One region of the Mesorhizobium sp. J428 genome, then DNA from elsewhere that is predicted to be linked to it. Evidence: predicted binding sites of a transcription regulator. Region 1 holds the regulator's gene; the other holds the start of a gene.
The links. Region 1 encodes PhoB, which activates phosphate uptake and scavenging genes when phosphate is short. Its sites were predicted from a motif close to TGTCATNNANCTGTCAT; they were not measured.
Positions count from the first base shown of each region.

Region 2: the regulator PhoB is predicted to act here: its motif matches at 3,403-3,419, upstream of LRS09_RS21500 (RNA degradosome polyphosphate kinase).

Region 1 is NZ_JAJOMX010000001.1:1,810,705-1,822,801, reverse strand. It holds partial or broken gene LRS09_RS09080 (PstS family phosphate ABC transporter substrate-binding protein) at 22-1,027, shown strand; gene pstC (phosphate ABC transporter permease subunit PstC) at 1,139-2,527, shown strand; gene pstA (phosphate ABC transporter permease PstA) at 2,520-4,112, shown strand; gene pstB (phosphate ABC transporter ATP-binding protein PstB) at 4,127-4,942, shown strand; gene phoU (phosphate signaling complex protein PhoU) at 4,972-5,676, shown strand; gene phoB (phosphate regulon transcriptional regulator PhoB) at 5,690-6,379, shown strand; gene LRS09_RS09050 (vanadium-dependent haloperoxidase) at 6,465-7,787, shown strand; gene LRS09_RS09045 (CRTAC1 family protein) at 7,792-9,387, shown strand; gene LRS09_RS09040 (ROK family protein) at 9,388-10,626, opposite strand; gene xylF (D-xylose ABC transporter substrate-binding protein) at 10,805-11,845, shown strand; gene LRS09_RS09030 (sugar ABC transporter permease) at 11,957-12,097, shown strand, end outside.
Region 2 is NZ_JAJOMX010000001.1:4,276,692-4,288,788, forward strand. It holds gene LRS09_RS21475 (amino acid ABC transporter permease) at 1-344, shown strand, start outside; gene LRS09_RS21480 (amino acid ABC transporter ATP-binding protein) at 355-1,158, shown strand; gene LRS09_RS21485 (TIGR02117 family protein) at 1,168-1,842, shown strand; gene LRS09_RS21490 (FAD-dependent monooxygenase) at 1,797-3,086, opposite strand; gene LRS09_RS21495 (zinc-finger domain-containing protein) at 3,097-3,342, opposite strand; gene LRS09_RS21500 (RNA degradosome polyphosphate kinase) at 3,495-5,705, shown strand; gene ppx (exopolyphosphatase) at 5,702-7,216, shown strand; gene rnd (ribonuclease D) at 7,220-8,377, opposite strand; gene LRS09_RS21515 (MFS transporter) at 8,443-9,684, opposite strand; gene LRS09_RS21520 (NAD(P)-binding domain-containing protein) at 9,786-10,556, opposite strand; gene aspS (aspartate--tRNA ligase) at 11,016-12,097, shown strand, end outside.

The DNA of each region.
Region 1 (12,097 bases):
TTCCGAACGGGAGTAGGCAAAATGAAGAAATTTCTCCTAGCGGCTTCGGCGGCATCGCTCGCCCTCGCCGCTTCAATGGGTGTCGCCGCGGCGCGCGACCAGATCCAGATCGTCGGCTCGTCGACCGTGTTTCCGTTCACCACCGCGGTGGCCGAGAAGTTGGGCCAGGGCGGTCAGTTCAAGACGCCGGTGGTCGAATCGACCGGCACGGGCGGCGGCATGAAGCTGTTCTGCGCCGGCGTCGGCGAGAACACCCCCGACTTTACCAACGCCTCGCGCGCCATGAAGGAAAAGGAACTCGAGACCTGCAAGGCCGCCGGCGTTACCCCGGTCGAGATCAAGGTCGGCTTCGACGGCATCGTGCTCGCCAACTCCAAGGCCGGCACAATGGTCGACCTGACCAAGGAGCAGATCTTCAAGGCGCTCGCCAAGAACGTCGCGGTCGACGGCAAGGTCGTCGCGAACCCCTACGTGAACTGGTCCGACATCGACGCCTCTCTGCCGGCGCAGAAGATCGAAGTGCTCGGCCCGCCGCCGACATCCGGTACCCCGTGACGCCTTCGTCGAGCTCGTCATGGACGCTGCCTGCCAGGAAGAGGTCAAGGCCGCGAATGAAAAGGGCTGCGGCGAGATCCGCGAAGATGGCGCCTTTATCGAAGCTGGCGAGAACGACAACCTGATCGTCCAGAAGCTCGAAGCCAACACCAAGGCGTTCGGCATCTTCGGCTTCTCCTTCCTCGACCAGAACGCCGACAAGCTGCAGGGTCACAAGGTGGACGGCGTCGAGCCGACCTTCGAGAACATCGCCTCGGGCGACTACGGCGTGTCGCGCTCGCTCTTCATCTACGCGAAGAAGGAGCATGTCGGCGTCATCCCCGGCATGGCCGAGTTCATCGCGGAATACACCAATGACGCGGCCTGGGGCCCGGAAGGTTATCTCGCCGACAAGGGTCTGATCCCGCTTCCGGATGCGGATCGCGCCAAGGTCGCCGAAGAGGCGAAGGCGCTGAAGCCGTTCGGCTCCTGATAGGATAATATCCGGCCCGGGCGCGCAATCGCCCGGGCCGTTTCCCTGCCGCATGGCCCGGCCGCGACGCCGAGCGTCGCCTAGCGCCATAGTTTCTCGGGGCACGGATTCATGGTCTTCTATATTCTGGTTCTGCTCGCCGCTGTTGGTGCCGCGGGTTACTTCGCCGGCCGCTCCAGAGCGATCTCAGTCGTCGGTGGCGAAGTGCACAAGCTGCATTCCCTGCCGTCCCAGCATGGAAGCTATGTCGCCCTGTTTGCGGTACTGCCGGCGCTCCTCGCCCTGATCGCCTGGGGGCTGGCGTCGCCCGGCATCGAGACCTCGATCATCAAGTCGCGCTTTGCCGCGGAACTCGCCGGGCAAGGCATCCCGCAGATCGAGGCGTTTATTCGCGACGCAAAGGCGATCGCGTTCGGCGGCCTGGTCGGGTTCACCGATTCGACCAAAGAGGCTGCCGCTGCGACGTATCGGTCGCTTCACAACACCAGCCTCACGATCATCGGGATCGTCTGTGCCCTGCTCGCCGTCGGTGGCTTTCTCTATTCCTATCGGAACATCTCCGCCCGGTTCCGGGCGCGGCACGTGGTCGAGCGGGTCGTGCGGGTGTTTCTCATAGCCTGCTCGGTCGTCGCGGTGCTGACGACGATCGGCATCGTGCTTTCGCTCATCTTCGAGTCGCTGCTGTTCTTCGGCGAGATTCCGTTCTTCAAATTCCTGTTTGGGCTGCATTGGTCGCCCCAGAGCGCCTTCACGGGTGCGGGAACGGCGGCCGGCGAGGTCAACGAGGACATTTTCGGTGCCGTTCCGCTGTTCGTTGGGACGCTGCTGATCACCTTCATCGCGATGCTGGTGGCCGCGCCCGTCGGTCTGATGTCGGCGATCTATCTGTCCGACTATGCGACCAGGAGCATTCGCGCCGTGGCAAAGCCGGTCCTGGAGATCCTCGCGGGCATTCCGACGGTGGTCTACGGCTTCTTTGCGGCGCTGACAGTCGCTCCATTCTTCCGCGATCTCGGCCAGTCGGTCGGCCTCAGCGTGGCGTCGGAATCCGCGCTCGCGGCGGGCGTGGTGATGGGAATCATGATCATTCCCTTCGTTTCGTCTCTTTCCGACGACGTCATCAACGCCGTGCCGCAGTCGCTGCGCGACGGATCGGCGGGGCTGGGCGCCACGAAATCGGAAACCATCCGCAAAGTCGTCCTGCCGGCGGCGCTTCCGGGCATCGTCTCGGCGATGCTGCTTGCCGTCAGCCGGGCCATCGGCGAAACCATGATCGTCGTCATGGCGGCCGGACTGGCTGCCAACCTGACCATCAATCCGCTCGAGGCGGTGACCACGATAACGGTCCAGATCGCAACCCTTCTGGTCGGCGACCAGGAATTCGACAGCGCCAAAACCCGCGCGGCGTTTGCACTCGGACTCGTGCTGTTCTGCGCGACCCTTGCTCTCAACGTCATCGCCCTTCGCGTGGTCAAGAAGTATCGGGAACAGTATGACTGATATCGTCGCCACTCCGCTTTCGCCACGCGGCGCGCCGAGCATCCACACGGATGACGCCGCCAAGGCTCGACTGAAATCACGCTACGGTGCGGAACTGCGCTTCAAATGGCTGGGTGCGGGCGCCGTGGCCCTGGCAGCATTCTTCCTGCTGCTTCTTATCTCGACGATCGTGACGCAGGGGCTCCCGGCGTTTCGCATGAACTATCTTACGCTGCCAATCGATCTCTCGGCGGTTCCGGCCGATCCCGCGGCGCGTACGGGATTTGACTATGCCGGCCCCGTCAACGAAGCGCTCGCCGCCAAGTTTCCGGACGTGACCGGCCGCCAGGAGCGCCGCCTTCTGCGCGGCATCGTCTCCACCGGAGCTGGGGTCATCCTTCGTCAGCAGGTCGAGAAAGATCCCTCGCTTGCCGGCAAGACGGTCGATGTCCAGGTGCCTCTCGACGACTTCGCGGATCTCTATCTAAAGGGGCTTCTCGCCGAGAGCGCCGCTCCGCAACAGCTGCCCGGCGTGACTGTGTCCGGCACGAGCGGCGACGTCGCAGTGACCTTCGCCGACGACACGATCACGCGTCTTGCCCGTGGGGCGGGCGCCATCGAAGCCGAGGGCGGTGTCCTGCGTCTGACCAGCGGTGCCGCGTCGCTCCTGCTGGACGCCGGCGGCGGAACGGTCAAGCTGACAGAAGTCGGCCCGGGCACAGCCAAGGGCATCGTCTACGAAGCACTCGACGCTGCCGTGTCGACCGCATCGCCCGCTGTGCTGCGCACCATCACGACGCCGGAGGCCAGCCGCAAGATCACCGACAGGGAAATCGTGTGGCTCGACCGTCTGAAGGCCGACGGGGCGGTCACCAACACCTGGAACACGATTTTCTTCACGTCGGGCGCCAGCCGCGAGGCGGAGCTCGCCGGCGTGTGGGGCGCGGTCGTCGGCTCGTTCCTGACCTTGATCGTCACGATCGCAGTGGCGTTTCCGATCGGCGTGGCCGCGGCCATCTATCTCGAGGAATTCGCGCCGAAGAACCGGTTCACGAGCCTGATCGAGGTCAACATCAACAATCTCGCGGCGGTGCCGTCGATCGTCTTCGGTCTGCTCGGCCTGGCGGTGTTTCTCAATTTCTTCGGCATGCCGCGATCCGCGCCCGTCGTCGGCGGTCTCGTCCTTGCCCTGATGACCTTGCCGATCATCATCATCGCGGGACGCGCCTCCCTGCGAGCGGTTCCGCCGTCGATCCGGGAAGCGGCGCTGGGAATCGGCGCGTCCAAGGTCCAGATGGTCTTCCACCACGTTCTGCCGCTGGCGATGCCCGGTATCATGACCGGCACGATCCTCGGCATGGCACATGCGCTCGGCGAGACCGCGCCGCTGCTGATGATCGGCATGGTCGCGTTCATCGTCGACATTCCGGGCGGCTTCACCGAGCCGGCCACCATTCTTCCGGTCCAGATCTTCATGTGGGCCGATTTCCCCGAGCCCGCGTTCCAGCAGAAGACGTCGGCGGCGATCATGGTCCTTCTCGGGTTCCTGATCCTCATGAACGCAATCGCCGTGATCCTGCGCAAGCGCTTCGAACGTCGCTGGTGATGGAGTAGAAAGAGATGAACGTATTCAACGAAGCCGCGATCGAACAGAAGCTGAATCCGATGACGCAACAACCTGTCGTAAAGATGCGTGGCAAGCAGGTCACCGTCCACTATGGCGAGAAACAGGCGCTGTTCGGGGTCGACCTCGACGTGCGCGAGAAGCAGGTGACGGCGCTGATCGGTCCTTCGGGCTGCGGCAAGTCGACCTTCCTGCGCTGCCTGAACCGGATGAACGACACGATCGACATCGCCCGCGTCGGCGGCGAGATCACGCTGGACGGCGAGGACATCTACGATCCCAAGATCGACGTCGTGGAACTGCGCGCACGCGTCGGCATGGTGTTCCAGAAGCCGAACCCGTTCCCGAAGTCGATCTACGAAAACGTCGCCTACGGCCCGCGCATCCACGGGCTGACGAAGTCCAAGGCCGAGCTCGACACCGTCGTGGAGTCGAGCCTGAAGAAGGCGGCGCTCTGGAACGAGGTGAAGGACCGCCTGCACGAGCCGGGCACCGGCCTGTCCGGCGGCCAGCAGCAGCGCCTGTGCATCGCGCGCGCCATCGCCGTGTCTCCGGAGGTGATCCTGATGGACGAGCCCTGCTCGGCGCTCGACCCGATCGCGACTGCAAAGGTCGAGGAGCTGATCGACGAACTGAGGCAGAACTACACGATCGTGATCGTGACCCACTCCATGCAGCAGGCGGCCCGCGTGTCGCAGCGCACGGCGATGTTCCACCTCGGTTATCTGGTCGAGGAAGGGGCGACGGACAAGATGTTCACCAGCCCCGACGACAAGCGCACCCAGGACTACATCACCGGCCGCTTCGGCTGACGGCACGATCGAGCCACGAGGACAGAACAATGGGCGAGCATACCGTCACCTCCTTCGACGAGGAACTCGAGCACATCGACCGGCTGATCCGCGACATGGGGGGTCTGGCGGGATCGATGGTCTCGGGCTCCACCCGGGCGCTTCTGACGTCCGACAATGCGCTGGCGCAGCGCGTCGTCTCGGACGACGCGATCATGGACGCCAAGCAGCGCGAGCTGGACGACTCCTCCGTCACGCTGATCGCCAAGCGCCAGCCGATGGCGCAGGACCTGCGCGCCGTGGTCGGCGCGATCCGCATGGCGGCCGATCTCGAACGGGTGGGCGACCTGGCCAAGAACATCGCCAAGCGCGTCGGCGCCGTCGGGCAGACCTCGACCCCGCGCAACCTGTCGCATTCGATCGACACGATGGCCTCGCTGGTTCTCGAGCAGGTCGAGAAGGTGATCAGCCACTACGTGGCCCGCGACACCGAGGCGCTGAAGACGCTGCGGGCCGACGACGAGAAGATCGACATCCAGTATACCGCCGTCTTCCGCGAACTCCTGACGTATATGATGGAGGATCCGCGCAACATCACGGCCTGCACCCATCTCCTGTTCTGCGCCAAGAACCTCGAGCGCATCGGCGACCATGTGACCAACATCGCGGAGAACGCGTATTACGTCATGACGGGAACGCTTCTGCCGGCCAACCGTCCGAAGGTGGACGAGACGGCGGCAATGTCCGCCGCCTGAGGAACAGAACGGAATGATTGCCCCGAAGATCATGGTCGTGGAGGACGAGGAGCCGCTCGGCGTCCTCCTGCGCTACAACCTCGAGGCGGAAGGCTACCAGGTCGAGATCGTCACTCGTGGCGACGAGGCGGAGCTCAGGCTGCAGGAAAACGTGCCCGATCTCCTGGTGCTCGACTGGATGGTGCCCGCCGTCTCCGGCATCGAGCTCTGCCGGCGGCTCAGGATGCGCTCCGAGACCGAGCGTCTGCCCATCATCATGCTGACTGCGCGCGGCGAGGAGAGCGACCGCGTGCGCGGCCTGTCGACCGGCGCCGACGACTATCTGGTCAAGCCGTTCTCGACGCCGGAGTTCATGGCGCGGGTGAGGGCGCTGTTGCGCCGGGCCAAGCCCGAGGTGCTGTCCAGCGTGCTCAAGGTTGGCGACATCGTGCTCGACCGCGAATCCCACCGCGTCTACCGCAAGAAAAACGAGATCCGCCTCGGGCCGACCGAGTTCCGGCTGCTGGAGTTCCTGATGCAGCATCCCGGCCGCGTCTACACGCGCGGCCAGCTGCTCGACAATGTCTGGGGTGACACCAACTACATCGACGAGCGCACCGTCGACGTCCATGTCGGCCGCCTGCGCAAGGCGGTCAACAACGGCCGCCAGACCGACGTCATCCGCACCATCCGCGGCTCGGGCTACGCCATCCGCGAGGATTAGGCGAAGCAGCCGATCTCTCCGGCCGCTTGCCGCGACGGCCGTGTGCGTGCTTCTCTCGCCCGACGGAGGCAAGGGAGGGCTGCGCATGCGCATCGTGCGGACATTGTGGGTCGTTGTGGCGGTCCTGCTTTGCGGCGCGACCATTGCCGCCGCGCAGCAACCCGTCTCCGAGCCGGCACGCTCGCGTCACGCGCTGCTCGTCTGGCACCGCCTCGTGCTGGAGCTCGTCCGCCATACGGCGACCTATTCGCCGCCTGTCGCAAGCCGCGCCTTCGCCTATCTCGGCGTGACCGCCTTCGAGGCGCTTGCGACCGGCTCCGACGGGCTGCATTCGCTCGCAGGCCAGTTGAACGAGCTGACGCCGGTCCCGCCGCGCGAGGCCGGACAGTCCTACGACGGCGCCGTCGTCGTGCAGGCGGCGATGGCGCATGCCGCGGCGGCGCTGTTCGAGAATACCGGCCCGACGGGCCAGCGCGCGATGGCCGCGATGGCGAGGAAGGCGGCCGCCGACGCCGCGCTCGGCGTGCCGGAGGAGGTCGTGCGCCGCAGCGAGGACTATGGCCGCGCGGTGGCGCGCCACATCCTCGCCTGGGCGGCGACGGACGGCGGCGCAACGATCGAGAACATGGGCTTTCCGCTGGACTACAAGCTGACCGAGGGACCGGCGCACTGGGTGCCGACCAACCTCGTCCGCCAGCAGCAGTTTCCGCTCCTGCCCGACTGGGGCAGGACGCGCACCTTCGCCATGCCGGACGGCGCATCCTGCGGGCTGCCGCCGCCGCCGGCCTACAGCGAGGCACCCGGCTCGCAGTTCTACATCGAGGCCAGCGAGGTGCGGGACACGGTCAACGGCCTCACCGACGAGCAGCGGGCGATCGCGCGCTTCTGGTCCGACGATCCGATGCTGTCGCCCACGCCGCCCGGCCACTGGATTTCCATTGCGATCGGCATCCTGGAGAAGGAGGACGCCGATCTCGTCACCAGCGCCGAGACGCTGGTGCGGCTGGGCGTCACGCTGGCGGATGCCTTCATCGGCTGCTGGCATTCCAAGTTCGAATACGACCTCGTCCGCCCGCTCACCTATATCCGTCGCGTCATCGATCCGAAGTGGGAGGCGATCCTCAACACGCCGCCCTTTCCGGAATATCCGAGCGGGCATTCGACCCAGTCCGGGGCGGCCGCGACGGTGCTGACCGACATGTTCGGGCCGGCCTATGCTTTCGAGGACGGCACGCATTCCGATGACGGCCTTCCGGCGCGCCGCTTCGCGAGCTTCTGGGCGGCGGCGGAAGAGGCCGGCATCTCGCGGCTCTATGGCGGGATCCACTTCCGCTCGGCGATCGAGCGCGGGCTCGACCAGGGGCGCTGCGTCGGCGCCTATGCCAACGCGCTCAGGACGAGGAACTGACGCCATGCGCCTGATCCCCGCCCTGCTGGCCGCGCTCCTTGCCATCGGCCCTGCCGCGTCGGAGGCGTTCGAAAGCGCCGTCCCGACATTCACCGACGAGACGGCTTCGGCCGGGATCGACCACGTCTTCACCGGCGAGTGGGAGTTCATGGTCGGCGGCGGCGCGGCCGTATTCGACTGCAACGGCGACCGGATGCCGGACATGCTGCTCGCAGGCGGAGCCGCGCCGGCGACGTTCTACCGCAACACGGGCACGGTCGGCGGCCCGCTCTCCTTCGCTGCGCAGGAGAGCAGCCTGGAACTCGACATGGTGTCGGGCGCCTATCCGCTCGACATCGACGGCGACGGCAATCGGGACCTCGTCCTCCTGCGGGTCGGCGAGAACGTGGTGATGAGAGGACTGGGAGCCTGCCGCTTCGAGCGCGCCAACGAGGCCTTCGGCTTCGACGGCGGCGACGCCTGGTCGACGGCGCTGGCCGCGACGTGGGAGAAGGGCGCGCGGTTCCCCACCATTGCCGTCGGCAACTACATCGACCGGACGCAGGACGCGTTCCCTTGGGGCTCCTGCACCGACAACTGGCTGCACCGCCCGGCGGGCGAGGAACGCAGGTTCGCTCCGCCCCTGCCGCTCAAGCCCAGCTACTGCGCCCTGTCCATGCTCTTCACCGACTGGAACCGGTCGGGCGCGCCGTCGCTGCGCGTCTCCAACGACCGCGAATACTACAAGGGCGGGCAAGAGCAGATGTGGCGGATCGATCCCGGCCAGCCGCCCGCGCTCTATGGCCCGGCCGACGGCTGGAAGCCGCTCAAGATCTGGGGCATGGGCATCGCCAGCACCGACCTCGACGGCGACGGCTACCCCGAATACTTCCTCACCTCCATGGCCGACAACAAGCTCCAGACGCTCGCCCCCAGGCCCGAGGGCGGCGCTCCGAAGGCGAGTTTCGCCGACATCGCCTTCGCGAAGGGCGTCACGGCGCACCGGCCCTATACGGGCGGCGAGGTGAAGCCGTCGACCGCCTGGCACGCCCAGTTCGAGGACGTGAACAATGACGGTCTCGCCGATCTCTTCGTCGCCAAGGGGAACGTCTCGGAGATGCCCGATTTCGCGATGAAGGATCCGGATAATCTTCTCCTTCAGAAGCCCGACGGCACCTTCGAGGAGGCGGGCGAGGCCGCGGGCATCGCGAGCTTCGATACGGGCAGGGGAGCAGCGCTTGCCGATTTCAACCTCGACGGCCAGGTCGATCTCGTCGTCGTCAACCGCAACAGCAAGGCGCGGCTGTGGCGCAATGGCGGCGTGGCGGGCAACTGGGCGGCGTTCGCGCTGGGCCAGCCGCCGCCCAATGTCGGCGCGATCGGCGCCTGGGTGGAGGTGCGCTGCGGTGCGCGCACCCTCCGCCGTGAGATCACCGTCGGCGGCGGCCATGCAGGCGGCCAGCTCGGCTGGATCCATTTCGGCCTCGGCGGCGAGGCGAAGGCCGAGGTGCGCGTGCTGTGGCCCGACGGAAGCGAGGGCGACTGGCAGGCAGTGGAGGCGAACGGCTTCTACGACCTCATTCGCGGGCAGCCGCCGCGCAAATGGCGTCCCGCCGGCTGATCAGGCGACGTTCCGGCCCGCGGCTGGCGCCTGGCCGGGCGAGAAGACTTCCTGGTCGATGAAGGTCAGCGCCCGCATGGCGCATCCCTCGCGGATCAGCGGCATCTCGTCCGGCTCAGTGTCGAAGGAGATGGCGCCCGAATGCACGCCGCCGGCGGTGCGCGCGATCGCGTTCAGCATCGGTTTCTCCATAAGGTCGAAGGCGGTCGCCCCGTGGCCGACGATCGCCACGGGCGCGGGGTCGATCAGGGCGAACAGGCTGCCGAGGCCGAAGCCGATCGCCTCGCCGGCGACGCGGAACGCCTCGCGCTCGGGACCGGGCTGCCTTCGCGCAACCTCGGCCAATGCGCGGATATCGTCATCGGTCACGTCCCGGGCCACGGCCTCGGTCTCCGGCAGACCCCTGGCGCTGCGCCAGATCGCGTAGTTGCCGGCATAGGCCTCGATGCAGCCGCGCCGGCCGCAGCGGCACAGCGCCCCGTCCGGCCGATGGATCATGTGGCCGAACTCGCCGCCGGACGACTGCGTGCCTGTGAACAGCTCACCGCGCAGCACCATGCCCATGCCGATGCCGTGCGACAGAAGCACGGCGATGAAATCGCGCGCGTAGCGTTCGGGATTGCGCCAGCGCAGGCCGACCGCGATCATGTTGCAGTCGTTCTCGACCGTGACCGGTATGCCGAATTCCTTCTCCAGGATGGAGGCGAAATCGATGTCGGCATGCGGCGTGATCGGCGACCACAACAGCTTGCGCTCGCCGGAATCGGTGATGCCCTGGATGGCGAACACGATGCGCAGGATCGGCCGCCGCCCTTGCGGCATTCGGCCGATGAGATCGCGCAGGATGCCGACCACCTCGCTGACGAGCGCCTCGCGCGACAGGTCGAGGGTCGGCAGCTTGCGCCTCTCCTCGGCCACGGTCTCCCCCGCATAGTCGATCAGCGACGCCGACAGCTGGTTCATCGACAGGACCATGGTGACGATGGTCGCCGCCGCCGGGCTGAGCCGCACCGCCACCTGCGGCCGCCCCCGCCGCGCCGCGGTCGTATCGCCAGAGCGGCTCTCGACGAGGATGCCCTCGGCGATGAGGTCGGCGGTGATGGCCGAGATGGTCGAGGGGCTGAGCGCCGTCGTTGCGGCGATCTCGGTCCGCGACGGCTGTCCGGCCCGGCGCACCGCCCCGATCACCATCGCGCGGTTGCGGCGGCGCAGGTCGTCGTGACGGATTCCGACCGTCATGTTCGCCATCCTCCCCTGCGCCGTGCCGGCCTCGTCGGCGACCTCCTCTCGGCGCGCGAAGGGATATTGACAGAGCGGAGGGCATGAGTCATTAATTTTTTCGAGGCTCGAAAAAAGAGCTTCGCAACTTGGCGCATTGCCAACGTCACGCGCCCCCGAGGCGCCCAGGGAGGACTTCATGAAGAAATTTGCAACCGCCATGCTGGCGGGCGTCGCCATGTCGATGTCGCTCGCCGCCGTCGCAGAGGCGAAGGACAAGATCATCGGCGTTTCATGGTCCAACTTCCAGGAAGAGCGCTGGAAGACGGACGAAGCCGCGATGAAGGCCGCGATCGAGGCCGCCGGCGACAAATACATCTCGGCCGACGCGCAGTCCTCCGCCGCCAAGCAGCTCACCGACGTCGAAGCCCTGATCGCGCAGGGCGCGAACGCGCTCATCATCCTGTCGCAGGACGCATCGGCCATCGGGCCGGCTGTCGAGAAGGCTCTGTCGGAAGGCATTCCGGTGGTGGGCTATGATCGTCTGATCGAGAACAAGGACGTCTTCTACCTGACTTTCGACAACAAGGAAGTGGGCCGCCTGCAGGCCCGCGAGGTGTTCAAGGTCAAGCCTGAGGGCAACTATGCCTTCATCAAGGGCTCGTCGGCCGATCCGAACGCCGACTTCCTGTTCTCCGGCCAGATGGAAGTGCTGAAGGAAGCGATCGATTCCGGCAAGGTGAAGAATGTCGGCGAGGCCTATACGGACGGCTGGCTGCCGGCGAACGCCCAGAAGAACATGGAGCAGATCCTGACAACCAACGACAACAAGGTCGACGCGGTCGTGGCCTCCAATGACGGCACGGCCGGCGGCGCGATCGCGGCGCTCGCCGCACAGGGCCTCGCGGGCTCCGTGCCGGTGTCCGGCCAGGACGGCGACCACGCTGCGCTGAACCGCGTCGCGCTCGGCACGCAGACCGTGTCGGTGTGGAAGGACGCGCGCGAGCTCGGCAAGAACGCGGCCGAGATCGCCTCGCAGCTCGCCGACGGCAAGGCGATGACCGACATCCCGAACGTCGTGAAGTTCACGACGCCGGGCGGCAACGAGACCAACTCGGTCTTCCTGACCCCGATCGCGATCACCAAGGACAACCTCAACGTCGTTATCGACGCCGGCTGGGTGACCAAGGATGTGGTCTGCCAGGGCGTGGCGGCGGGTTCCGTCGCGGCCTGCAACTGATCGCGGCGCAAGCCAGCTCATCGGAACGCCGCGGTTTGACGAAAACCGCGGCGTTTCACTAAGGTAGATACGCCGAAAAGCAGCTTGAGACTGCGGCACGGGAGGACTGTCATGACCGACGCTACCTCGAATTCGGCTCCGGACCGGGCACGCGCCGCGGAACTCAACGCGGTCGAGCGCTTCCTGAAGGCCACGGAGCTCGACACACGCATGCTCGGGATGGTCGGGGCGCTGGTCGTCATCTGGCTTGGC
Region 2 (12,097 bases), 2.5 Mb from region 1:
AGGCGATCCCGAAGGGCCAGTTCGAGGGCGCGGATTCGCTCGGGCTGTCCTATCCGCAGAAGATGCGGCTCATCATCCTGCCGCAGGCGCTGAAGCTGGTGATCCCGGGCATCGTCAACACCTTCATCGGCCTCTTCAAGGACACCAGCCTGGTCTACATCGTCAACATGTTCGACCTGTTGGGCGCGGTGCGCCGCAACTTCTCCGATGCAAACTGGATCACGCCGCAGACGCCGCTCACGGGCCTCATCTTTGCGGGCTTCGTGTTCTGGATCTTCTGCTTCGGCATGTCGCGCTATTCGATCTACATGGAACGCCGGCTCGACACCGGCTACAGAAGATAGGGGAACCACCATGGCCACCGAGAACGCCGTTTCGGCAGAAGAACTCGAGGTCGACCGCTCCAAGATGCAGGTCTCCTCGACGGAAGTCGCCGTCGAGATCGTCGGCATGCACAAGTGGTATGGCGACTTCCACGTGCTCAAGGACATCAACCTCAAGGTCATGCGCGGCGAGCGCATCGTCATCTGCGGTCCGTCCGGCTCAGGCAAGTCGACCCTCATCCGCTGCATCAACCGGCTGGAGGAGCACCAGAAGGGCAAGATCGTCGTCGACGGCAAGGAACTGACCAACGACCTGAAGAAGATCGACGAGGTCCGGCGCGAGGTCGGGATGGTGTTCCAGCACTTCAACCTGTTTCCACACCTGACCATCCTGGAGAACTGCACCCTGGCGCCTATCTGGGTCCGCAAAATCCCAAAAAAGCAGGCCGAGGAGACGGCCATGCATTTCCTGCGCCGCGTGAAGATCCCCGAGCAGGCGAACAAGTATCCGGGACAGTTGTCGGGCGGCCAGCAACAGCGCGTAGCAATCGCCCGTTCACTCTGTATGAACCCGCGCATCATGCTGTTTGATGAGCCGACCTCGGCGCTCGATCCGGAAATGATCAAGGAAGTGCTGGAGACGATGGTTGGCCTCGCCGAAGAAGGGATGACAATGCTGTGCGTGACCCACGAAATGGGCTTCGCGCGCAAGGTCGCCAACCGTGTGATCTTCATGGACCAGGGCCAGATCGTCGAGCAGAACACACCGGCCGAGTTCTTCGACCATCCGCGCCACGAGCGGACGAAGCTGTTCCTCAGCCAGATCCTGCATTGACGCAGACAGATGTGGCGACGCGTCTTCGTCGCTCTATTGGTGGTATTGATCGTTGCGCCGCTTGCCGGTGCAATGGTGCCGCGGCCGCTGCTGCCGCAGGCATCCGCCGGCAGCGATAATTCTCGCCGCATCCTTGTCCTCTCGAATCCGATCCATACGGACATCGCGCTGCCGACGCACCCGGACGTGCTGGAACGGCTCGGATTTCTCGGCTCTTCCGGACTTCCAATCTACGACCCGGCGGCTGAATGGCTTGTCGTTGGATGGGGCGGTCGATCCTTCTATCTCGAGACTCCGACCTGGTCCGACCTGAAGCCGCTTCCGGTGTTGCGCGCGCTGACGGCGGACAGTTCAGCAATGCACGTCGCAGTCGCCGGCGCGATAAATCAGACCGCTGACGGCGTACTGGCGATCGACCTCAGCGAAGCCGAGTTCGCCGCCATGCTGAGCGCCATGCTGGAAGGGTTCGCAAAGGACGCCAGCGGCGAGCCGATCCTGATCGCGGGGCGCTCCTATGGCCCGTTCGATCGCTTCTACGAGGGGGTGGGCGCGTTCAACGCGGTTGTCGGGTGCAATACATGGACAAGCGCAGTGTTAAGGAGGGCCGGGCTCAGGACCGGCTTCTGGAATCCGCTGCCTCAGAGTCTCGTCTGGTCGCTTCGCGCTTTCAACGAACTGCCTTGACCAGGTGGCGCCTCCACCAGCGCCTTGTCCGCGTCCCAACCATAGAGCCAGTCAAGGTCAGCGGCGAGCTTCGCGGCAGGCAGAAGGCCGAGCACGAGGTCGCGGCCGAAGCCGATTGGGCCGCCGGCATGCCAGGCGAAGGCGTTGAATGCGCCGCGTCGGGCAACCGCGGCGACGCGCGGGCGGCGGATTTCCTCGTAGCGTCGCAGCGCGGCACCGATGTGGTCGGGCTCATCGGCGACCGTCGCAGCAAGCACATAGGCATCCTCGATCGCGGCGGCGGCACCCTGGGCGGCAAAAGGCGTCATCGCATGCGCCGCGTCGCCGATCAGCACCGCGCCGCCGGGATTGACCCAGGGAGAGTTCGGATCGACCGTGTGGATCGGCCAGACCGTCCAGGATGCGATCGCTTCCAGGAAGGCTATGAGCGACCCGGCAGCGCCATGCAAAGCCTGCATGAGAGGGCGGCCGTCGCTCGACCGCGACCATGAGATGTCGGGGCTCGCGCCGCGGGTGAAGGCGGCGAGATTGATCGCACTGCCGCCGCGGACCGGATAGGCAATCAAATGCGCGCGCGGATGCAGGAAGGCGCTGACGCTGTCGCGCCGAAGGTGCTCCGCCAACATGGCGACAGCGTCGCCGTCGGCGCGGATCGTCGCGCGCCACGCGATCCTGCCCGAAAAGGCGCTTGCGCCGACACCGCCAACAAGGCGGCGCAGGCCAGACCAGACGCCATCCGCCGCGACGAGCAGAAGCGCATCGACCTCCCGCAGGCCGCCCGCCTGCTCGACGGCGACCGTGACGCCGCGCGCATGGATCGCGGTGTCGACGACGGTGGAGCCCGTGGCGATCTCGATGTCCGGCATGTGCGAAGCGACCGCGTGGAGCGCGGCGTGGAGATCGGCCCGGTGGAGCACGAGATAGGGACTTTTCCAGCGCGCCGTCGCCCTTTCGCCGAGCGGGACACGCGCGATCTCGCGCAGATCCGCCGCGCGACGCAAGATGACAGCTTCCGGCCGGATGGAGGCGCCGCGCAGCCGGTCCAGCACGCCGAAGCGGGAGAGGATGCGTGTGGCGTTCGGGGAAAGCTGCAGCCCGGCGCCGACCTCCTGCAACTCGGCGGCGCGCTCGAAAAGCCTTACCGAAAATCCCCTGGACGCGAAGGCGATCGCCGCAGTCAGGCCGGCGATGCCGCCGCCTGCGATGACGACCTGCCGCGAGCGCGGCGTCGCGCCGGGGGCCATTGCCGTGGGATCAGGCCGCGCGCGGCACGTAGAGGCAGCCGGCCGGGCTGGTCTCGGTCTCTTTCAGCGTCGGATCGAGCCGGTAGAGTGTCGAGCAGTAGGGGCAGACCTTTTCGATGTCGTCGCCCATGTCGAGAAAGACATGCGGATGATCGAAGGGAGGATTGGCGCCGACGCACATGAACTCGGTGACGCCGATTGCGATCGTCGGGTATCCGGCGTCATTCTGGAAATGAGGGATGCCGTGGCCAGCCATCGCGATCTCCGTTCGGTTATTGAAGCCTTTGGCGCAACTCTTTGCGCTTTGCAAGGCGCGTGCAATCAAAGTGTCGCAAATGCCTGTCAGGAAAGAACAAAGCCGTCTACTGTGTGGGCGGCGCTGGAGAGGCACGCGTCTAGGGCAGGATGATGAACGAGATCACCGCGGTTTCACACGAATTCACCATCGCGCCGGAGGTGGCCGCGGCGACGGATGCCGGAGATCCCGACCGCTACGTCAATCGCGAATTCTCCTGGCTCCAGTTCAATCGCCGCGTGCTGGAGGAATCGCAGAACACCAGCCACCCGCTGCTGGAGCGAGTGCGCTTCCTGTCGATCTCGGCCGCCAACCTGGACGAGTTCTTCATGGTGCGCGTGGCTGGTCTGGCGGGACAGGTCCGCGAGGGGATCACGACCAAGAGCGCGGACGGACGCACGCCCGAGCAGCAGCTCGAGCAGCTCCTGCGCGAGGTGAGCCGCCTGCAGCACGACCAGCAGGTGAGCCTCTCACTGCTCTTCGGCCTGCTCGAAAACGCCCGCATCGAGGTGGTCCGCGGCGAAAACCTCAACAAGGAAGAGCGCGCCTGGCTGGAAGCGCATTTCCTGGAGACGATCTTCCCGGTGCTGACGCCGCTGTCGATCGATCCGGCGCATCCGTTCCCGTTCATCCCGAATCTCGGCTTCTCCATCGCGCTGCAGTTGAAGCACAAGCGCGAGCCGGAGACGATGATCGCGCTCCTGCGCCTGCCGACGGCGCTGCGCCGCTTCATCCGACTGCCGGACCATCGCGACTGCGTCCGCTTCGTGCGGCTGGAGGACGCGGTGTCGATGTTCATCGGCCAGCTCTTCCCGGGCTACGAGGTGCAGGGGTCCGGCACGTTCCGCCTCATCCGCGATTCCGATATCGAGATCGAGGAAGAGGCCGAGGACCTCGTCCGCTTCTTCGAGAGCGCGCTGAAGCGGCGGCGCCGCGGTTCGGTGATCCGCATCGAGTTCGACCACGAGATGCCGGAGCCCCTGCGCGATTTCGTCTCGACGGAACTCGGCGTGCCGGCCAATCGAGTCTCGATCATCGATGGGCTGCTGGCGGTCAACCAGATCTCGGAGATCGTGTCCGTCGCCCGCGACGATTTGAAGTTCAAGCCGTACAATCCTCGCTTCCCCGAGCGTATCCGCGAACATGGCGGTGATTGCTTCGCAGCGATCCGCGAGAAGGACATCGTCGTCCACCATCCGCACGAGTCGTTCGACGTGGTGGTGCAGTTCCTGCGCCAGGCAGCGTTCGATCCTGAGGTCGTCGCGATCAAGCAGACGCTCTACCGCACCTCGAACGACAGCCCGATCGTGCGCGCGCTGATCGACGCCGCCGAGGCGGGCAAGTCGGTGACGGCGCTGGTGGAGCTCAAGGCGCGCTTCGACGAGGAGGCCAACATCCGCTGGGCGCGCGACCTGGAGCGCGCGGGCGTGCAGGTCGTGTTCGGCTTCATGGAGCTGAAGACCCATGCCAAGATGTCGCTTGTGGTGCGCCGCGAGGACAACAAGCTGCGCAGCTATGTGCATCTCGGCACGGGCAACTACCACCCGATCACGGCGCGTATCTACACCGACCTGTCCTATTTCACCGTCGATCCGGTGATCGCGCGCGACGTGGCGCAGCTTTTCAACTTCATCACCGGCTATGCCGAGCCCGCCGAAGAGATGACGATCGCGGTCTCGCCCTTCACGCTGCGCAAGCGCATCCTCAAGCACATCGCCGACGAGATCGCGCATGCCAAGGCGGGCCGTCCGGCGCAGATCTGGATGAAGATGAACTCGCTGGTCGACCCGCAGGTGATCGACGCGCTGTACGAGGCGAGCCAGGCAGGCGTCGACATCGACCTGATCGTGCGCGGCATCTGCTGCCTGCGCCCGCAGGTGCCGGGCCTGTCGGACAACATCCGCGCCAAATCGATCATCGGCCGCTTCCTGGAGCACAGCCGAATCTACTGTTTCGGCAATGGCAAGGGCCTGCCGTCCAACGAGGCGATCATCTATATCGGCTCGGCCGACATGATGCCGCGCAACCTCGACCGGCGCGTCGAGCTGATCGTGCCGCTGACCAACCAGACTGTGCATGAACAGGTGCTTGGCCAGATCATGCTCGGAAACATCATGGACAACCAGCAAAGTTTCGAAGTATTGGCTGACGGCACCTCCCGGCGGGTCTTGCTTGAGGAGGGCGAGGAACCCTTCAACGCGCAGGAATATTTCATGACGAATCCGAGCCTGTCCGGCCGAGGTGACGCCCTGAAATCGCACGCTCCGAAGCGGATCGCGCAGCACAAGCGTCGCTCGAAGACGAAAGTGTCCGCGCCCGCATGATAGGCGCTTCCCAGGGGCGGTTGCAGGACCGCCGCCCGGTGTCGATCATCGACATTGGTTCGAACTCAATCCGCCTCGTCATCTATGAGGGGATCGCGCGCTCGCCGACGGTCCTTTTCAATGAAAAGATGCTCGCCGGCCTCGGCCGGGGGATCGTGTCGACTGGACGCCTTGATCCGGACGCGATGCTGCGTGCGATGGAGGAGTTCCGCCGGTTCCGGGCACTCTCCGAGCAGGCTGGTGCCGAGCAGCTCTACGTCATAGCCACCGCGGCCGCGCGCGAGGCGGTCAACGGGCCCGAATTCATCGAGCGCGCCGAAGACATCCTCGGCGTCGACATCCGGGTGCTGACCGGCAAGGAAGAGGCTTATTACTCTGCGCTTGGCGTGATTTCCGGCTTCCACCACGCTGACGGCATCGCCGGCGACCTCGGTGGCGGCAGCCTCGAAGTGGTCGACGTGAAGGGCGAGGAGATCGGCGGTGGGATCACCCTGCCGCTCGGCGGCCTGCGGCTCGACGACATGTCGAAGGGCTCGATCGAAGCGGCCACCAAGATCATCCGCAACGAGCTGAAGAAGGCGGAGGTGCTGAAGAGCGGGGAGGGACGCACCTTCTACTGCGTCGGCGGCACCTGGCGAAACCTGGCGCGGTTGCATATGGCGGCGACAAACTATCCGCTCTCGGTGATGCACCATTACGAGATGAGCGTCGAGGGCTCGATCAACTTCCTCAAACAGGTCGCGCGCGGCGAGATCGAAAAGATGAAGGGCATCGAGCGGGTCTCCAAGAGCCGCCGCGCCCTGCTCGCCTACGGCGCGGTGGTGCTGCAAGAGATCATCCGGGTGATGAAGCCCGGCCGGATCGTCGTCTCGGCGCTCGGAGTGCGCGAGGGCTTCCTCTATTCGCTGCTCTCTCCGACCGAGCAGAGGGCCGACCCGCTGATCTCGGCGTCAGAAGAGCTTGCCCTGCTGCGGGCGCGCTCGGTGACGCATGCGCACGAACTCGCCGAATGGACCAACCATTCCTTCGCCGCCTTCGGCATCGACGAGACCGAAGACGAGGCGCGCTATCGCCGCGCGGCCTGCCTGCTCGCCGACATCGGCTGGCGCGCACATCCCGAATATCGCGGCGTGCAATCGCTCAACATCATCGCGCACGCTTCCTTCATCGGCGTCGACCATCCGGGCCGCGTCTTCATCGCGCTGACCAATCTCTACCGCCACGAGGGGCTGATCGACGACGGTGCCGCACCCGAGATCATCCAGCTCGCTCCGCCGCGCTATGTCGAGCGGGCGCGTTTCCTTGGTGCCATGCTGCGCGTCGTCTATCTGCTCTCGGCCTCGATGCCGGGCATCATCCCGCGGTTGCGCTGGGAAAAAGGCGAGGACGGTTCGCTGACGCTGGTGGTGCCGAAGTCGCATGCCGACCTGATCGGGGAGCGGCCGATCGGCCGGCTGGCGCAGCTCGGCCGCATCACGAACAGGAGCCTGCGGATGGTCGCGGACGGCTAAGCGTCAGGCGCCGATCTCGAAGACGTTGATGCGCCGGTTCTGGAAGCGGATGCCGAGCTCGCCGCGGATCAGCCGCAGCGCCTTCTCGCCGAACACCTCGCGCCGCCAGCCGGTCAATGCCTCGACCTCTGCCTTCTCGCCCTCGGCGGCGATGCGGTCGATGTCGTCACCGCTGGCAATGATCTTTGGCGCCACCCCTTCCTTCTCGGCGATGATGCGTAGCAGAACCTTGAGGATTTCGGCCGCCGCATTGGCGCCCTCGCTCGGCTGCGCCTGACGGGGAACCTTGGGGAGGTCCTCCTTCGGGATCGCAAGCGCCGCATTGACGGCGGCGAGCAGGGCTGCCGCGCTCGACGAGCGCTCCCAGCCCTTGGGCGTAGTGCGCAGCCGTCCGAGAGCGGTGGCGTCGCGCGGTTGCTGCTGGGCGATCTCGTAAATCGCATCGTCCTTGAGCACGCGCCCGCGCGGCACGTTGCGCTCGCGCGCCTCGCGTTCGCGCCAGGCGGCAACGTGCTGCAGCACCGCCAACTCGATCGGCTTTCGCACGCGCATCTTGAGCCGCGTCCAGGCGTTTTCCGGATGCAGGTCGTAGGTGTCGCGAGAGGTCAGCACGTCCATCTCTTCCTTCACCCAGTTAGAGCGCTGACGCGCGTCCAGCCGGCCCTGCAGGTCGAGATAGACGTCGCGCAGCCAGGTGACGTCGGCCAGCGCATATTCAAGCTGTTTGTCGGACAGCGGCCGGTGGCGCCAGTCGGTGAAGCGCGAGGACTTGTCGAGCTGCGTGCCGGTGATGCGTTGCACGAGCTGGTCGTAGGAGACGCTGTCGCCGAAGCCGCAGACCATGGCAGCGATCTGTGTATCGAAGACCGGGTGCGGGATCAGGTCGCCGAGGTGGAAGATGATTTCTATGTCCTGGCGCGCTGCATGGAAGACCTTCAGCACCTTCTCGTCCGCCATCAGCTCGAAGAACGGCTTGAGGTCGATTCCGGGCGCCAGCGGGTCGATCAGCGCTGTGGTGTCCGGCGAGGCGATCTGGATGAGGCAGAGTTCCGGCCAGAAGGTGGTCTCGCGAATGAATTCGGTGTCGACGGTGACGAACTCGGACTTCGCCAGCTGCGCGATGGCGGTTTCGAGGTCGTTCTGCTTGGTGATGAGATGCATGGACAGGCTCTGGAAGGAAGGTGCCCCGTCCTTTCAGCCCGGGGCCGTTTCGTCAAGCATGGCGGTCAGTCCTCGTCCCTTTTGCGCCGCTGCGGCCGGCCGGCGAGGCGCGCAAAGATGGTCGAGGTGCGCAGCAGAGCGATGAAGCGGCCGCGACGCTCGGCCGGCACGCCGGACCTGGCCTGCATGCGGTAGAGCACGATGAAGATGAAGACCAGATAGACCGAGGCGTTGAACATGAAGAGGGCGTTCGGTCCGAAACTCTCCATCGTCCAGGAAGCGGCGACCGGACCGCCGATGGCGCCGACGGAGTAGAACAGCATCAGCGCCGCGTTGAGCATGACATATTCCGACGGGCCAGCGCGGTCGTTGGCATGGGCGGCGCAGAGCGAGAACATCGGCATTGCGAACGAACCGAAGACGAAGACGTAGACGAAATTAGCCAGCGGCGTCGTGCCGGCAAGGAAGGCCAGCGCCAGCGCCGCGATCATCGCGCCCGCAGAGGTGGTCAGGATAACCGACCGGCGGTCCCAGCGGTCGGAAAGATAGCCGAGCGGATATTGCACCAGCGCGCCGCCGATGATGCCGGCGCTGACGAAGGTGACGACGTCTGCCACCGACATGCCGATCTGCTCGGCATAGACCGGCGACAGCGTGCGGAAGGAACTGTTGGTCACGCCCACCGCAATGCAGCCGATCGCGGCGAGCGGCGAGATTGCCCAAGATCGCTTGAGATCGAGCTTCACGTTTTCAGGCGGCTTGGGGTTGGAGCGGTCGCCGAGGCAGACGGGCACAAGCGACAGGGTCGTCATGATCGACATCAGCGCGAAGATCGCGAAGCCCTCGATGCCGATTATGGGAATCAAGAACTGCGCGCCGGTGACCGAGCCGATATCGACGACCCGATAGATCGCCAGCACCCGGGCGCGGTTCTCGTTCGACACGCCGGCATGCAGCCAGGCCTCCATCACCGTAAACAGCCCGGCGAAGGCGAAGCCGTTGACGAAACGCACGCCAGCCCAGACGAACGGGTTGATGAACAGGATGAGGACCAGCGCGCCGACCGACGCGATTGCCGCCAGCGTGGCGAACGACCGCACATGGCCGATCTCCTTCATCATCGGCGTGATCGTGAAACAGCCGATGAGGAAGCCGGCGAAATAGGTGGTGCCGATAAAGCCGATCGTGGCCGGCGAAAAGCCCTCTTGCGCGCCACGCAGCGCGATCAGCGTGCCTTGCAGCCCGTTGCCGCCGAGCAAGATGCCGGCTGCGAGCAGAAGCGGGATAAGGGGCCGGATGGAGGACAAGGCGACTCGCGGTGACGTAACGTCCCTCTATATGTCCAGTAACATCGGCAGGCCATGCTCAGCCACGGCCGGGACATGGTCCAGAAGCGTCGTCGCAGCCGCTACTTCAGTTGGGTGCGAGAGAGTTGTTGCACAGCATCGAGCGCAAGGCCCGGTTCGGCGAACCAATTGCGCCCGGCGAGATAGTCGCGTGTGCGTTCGTTGAGGCCGCCCTTGGTTTCGTGCTCTCCGGCAAGCTCGGCCAGCGTCTTCGGCGAACGCAGCGCCGTCTCTGAGAGGCCGGAGAAGATGGAGCGGGTATAGAGATTGGCAGCTTCCGGCGCGACGCCGCGGCCTTCAAGCCATCCCGCCAGCGCGACCTGGAGGTCGAGGAACGAAGACATGAAGCCGCTGACGCCGCCCATGGCGACGAGCTCGGCTTCCGACGCCGGCAGGACAACATCCCCCATCCCGTCGATCAGGTCGAGGACGTCAGGCACGCGCGGATAATGGATCACTGGTCCTTTGCGCATGGCGATGGCCGGCAGCGGCAGCACCCGGCAAACGGTGGCGGTGGGCGCGATCGCTTCGAGTTCCGGAACTGACAGACCGGTCACGAAGGAGCAGAGGATTTGGCCGGGACGGAATTCTATCCCGCGCAGGGCCTTTTCGACCTGCGCTGGGCGCATCGCCAGGAAGACGATGTCGCTGTCGCGCGACACCTCCGCATTCGAGGCCGCACGGCTGACCGTCTCGAAGCGCGCTGCAAGCGCTTCGGACAGGTGCTCGGATCTAGGCGAGACCAGGATCGAGTTGCGACGACCACCGGCAACCAATCCTTCGATAAAGGCTGCGGTGATCGCGCCCGTCCCGATAAAACCGAGCGTCTTCATGCGCGGGCCTCCGCGCCAGTCAGTTTGGAGAGGGGGCGGCGGCAACGTTCGATCTTCGACAAGATGTTATGACGCTTGGCAAGAACGATGCCTTTGAAAACCCGGGCAAGCGCCATTCTCCACTCTCTCTATTGTCTGTCGATTGCCGTGCTGAAGTCCCGGCGTGGCCTATCACATAGGGCAGGGCATGCCCAGTTTATCCCTTGCTCATTGCTGCTGCTTCGCAGGCGCGCGAGACCCCGCGCTGTGAGGTGGGACCTGCGGCTCATACCACGTGGCGGGGATATTTGCTCATCGGCCGGCTCCGACCTTCGCCCGCTGGTCTCTTTCGCAGTGGCTGCGGCCCCGCTCCCTGAAGCGGCTTCGGCTTGACAAAACGCCCCTTTGATGCGCTTTTCCCGCGACTTTTCGGGCCGCTTCGGCGGGGCCGCGCCTCACTCCCTGGACTGGATTTTCGCCATGCATCGCTACCGCAGCCACACCTGCGCCGCCCTCCGCAAGTCGGATGTCGGCGGCACTGTCCGCCTTTCGGGCTGGGTGCATCGCGTGCGCGATCATGGTGGGCTGCTGTTCATCGACCTGCGTGACCATTACGGCATGACGCAGATCGTCGCCGACCCGGATTCGCCAGCCTTCAAGACTGCCGAGACCGTGCGCGGCGAATGGGTGATCCGTGTCGACGGCGAGGTGAAGGCACGCGCCGACGAGGTGGTGAACAAGAACCTGCCGACCGGCGAGATCGAGGTGTTCGCACGCGAGATCGAGGTCTTGTCGGCCGCGAAGGAATTGCCGCTGCCGGTGTTCGGCGAGCCGGACTATCCGGAGGACATTCGTCTCAAGTATCGCTTCCTCGACCTGCGCCGCGATACGCTGCACCGGAACATCGTTCAGCGCACGAAGATCATCGCCGAGATGCGCAAGCGCATGGGCGAGGCGGGTTTCACCGAATATTCGACGCCTATCCTCACTGCCTCGTCGCCGGAAGGCGCGCGCGACTTCCTCGTGCCGAGCCGCATCCATCCCGGCACCTTCTATGCGCTGCCGCAGGCGCCGCAGCAGTACAAGCAGCTGATCATGATGAGCGGCTTCGACCGCTATTTCCAGATCGCGCCCTGCTTCCGCGACGAGGATCCGCGCGCCGACCGCCTGCCGGGCGAGTTCTACCAGCTCGACCTGGAGATGAGCTTCGTCACGCAGGAAGACGTGTTCGAGACGATGGAGCCGGTGATGCGCGGGGTCTTCGAGACGTTCGCCGACGGCAAGCCGGTGACGCAGAAATTCCGCCGCATCGCCTATGACGACGCGATCCGCACCTATGGCACCGACAAGCCGGACCTGCGCAATCCGATCGAGATGCAGGATGTATCCGACCACTTCCGCGGCTCGGGCTTCAAGGTCTTCGCCGGCATCCTCGCCAATGACGCGAAGGCGCAGGTGTGGGCGATCCCGGCCAAGACGGGCGGCTCGCGCGCGTTTGCCGACCGCATGAACTCCTGGGCGCAGGGCGAAGGCCAGCCCGGCCTTGGCTATATCTTCTGGCG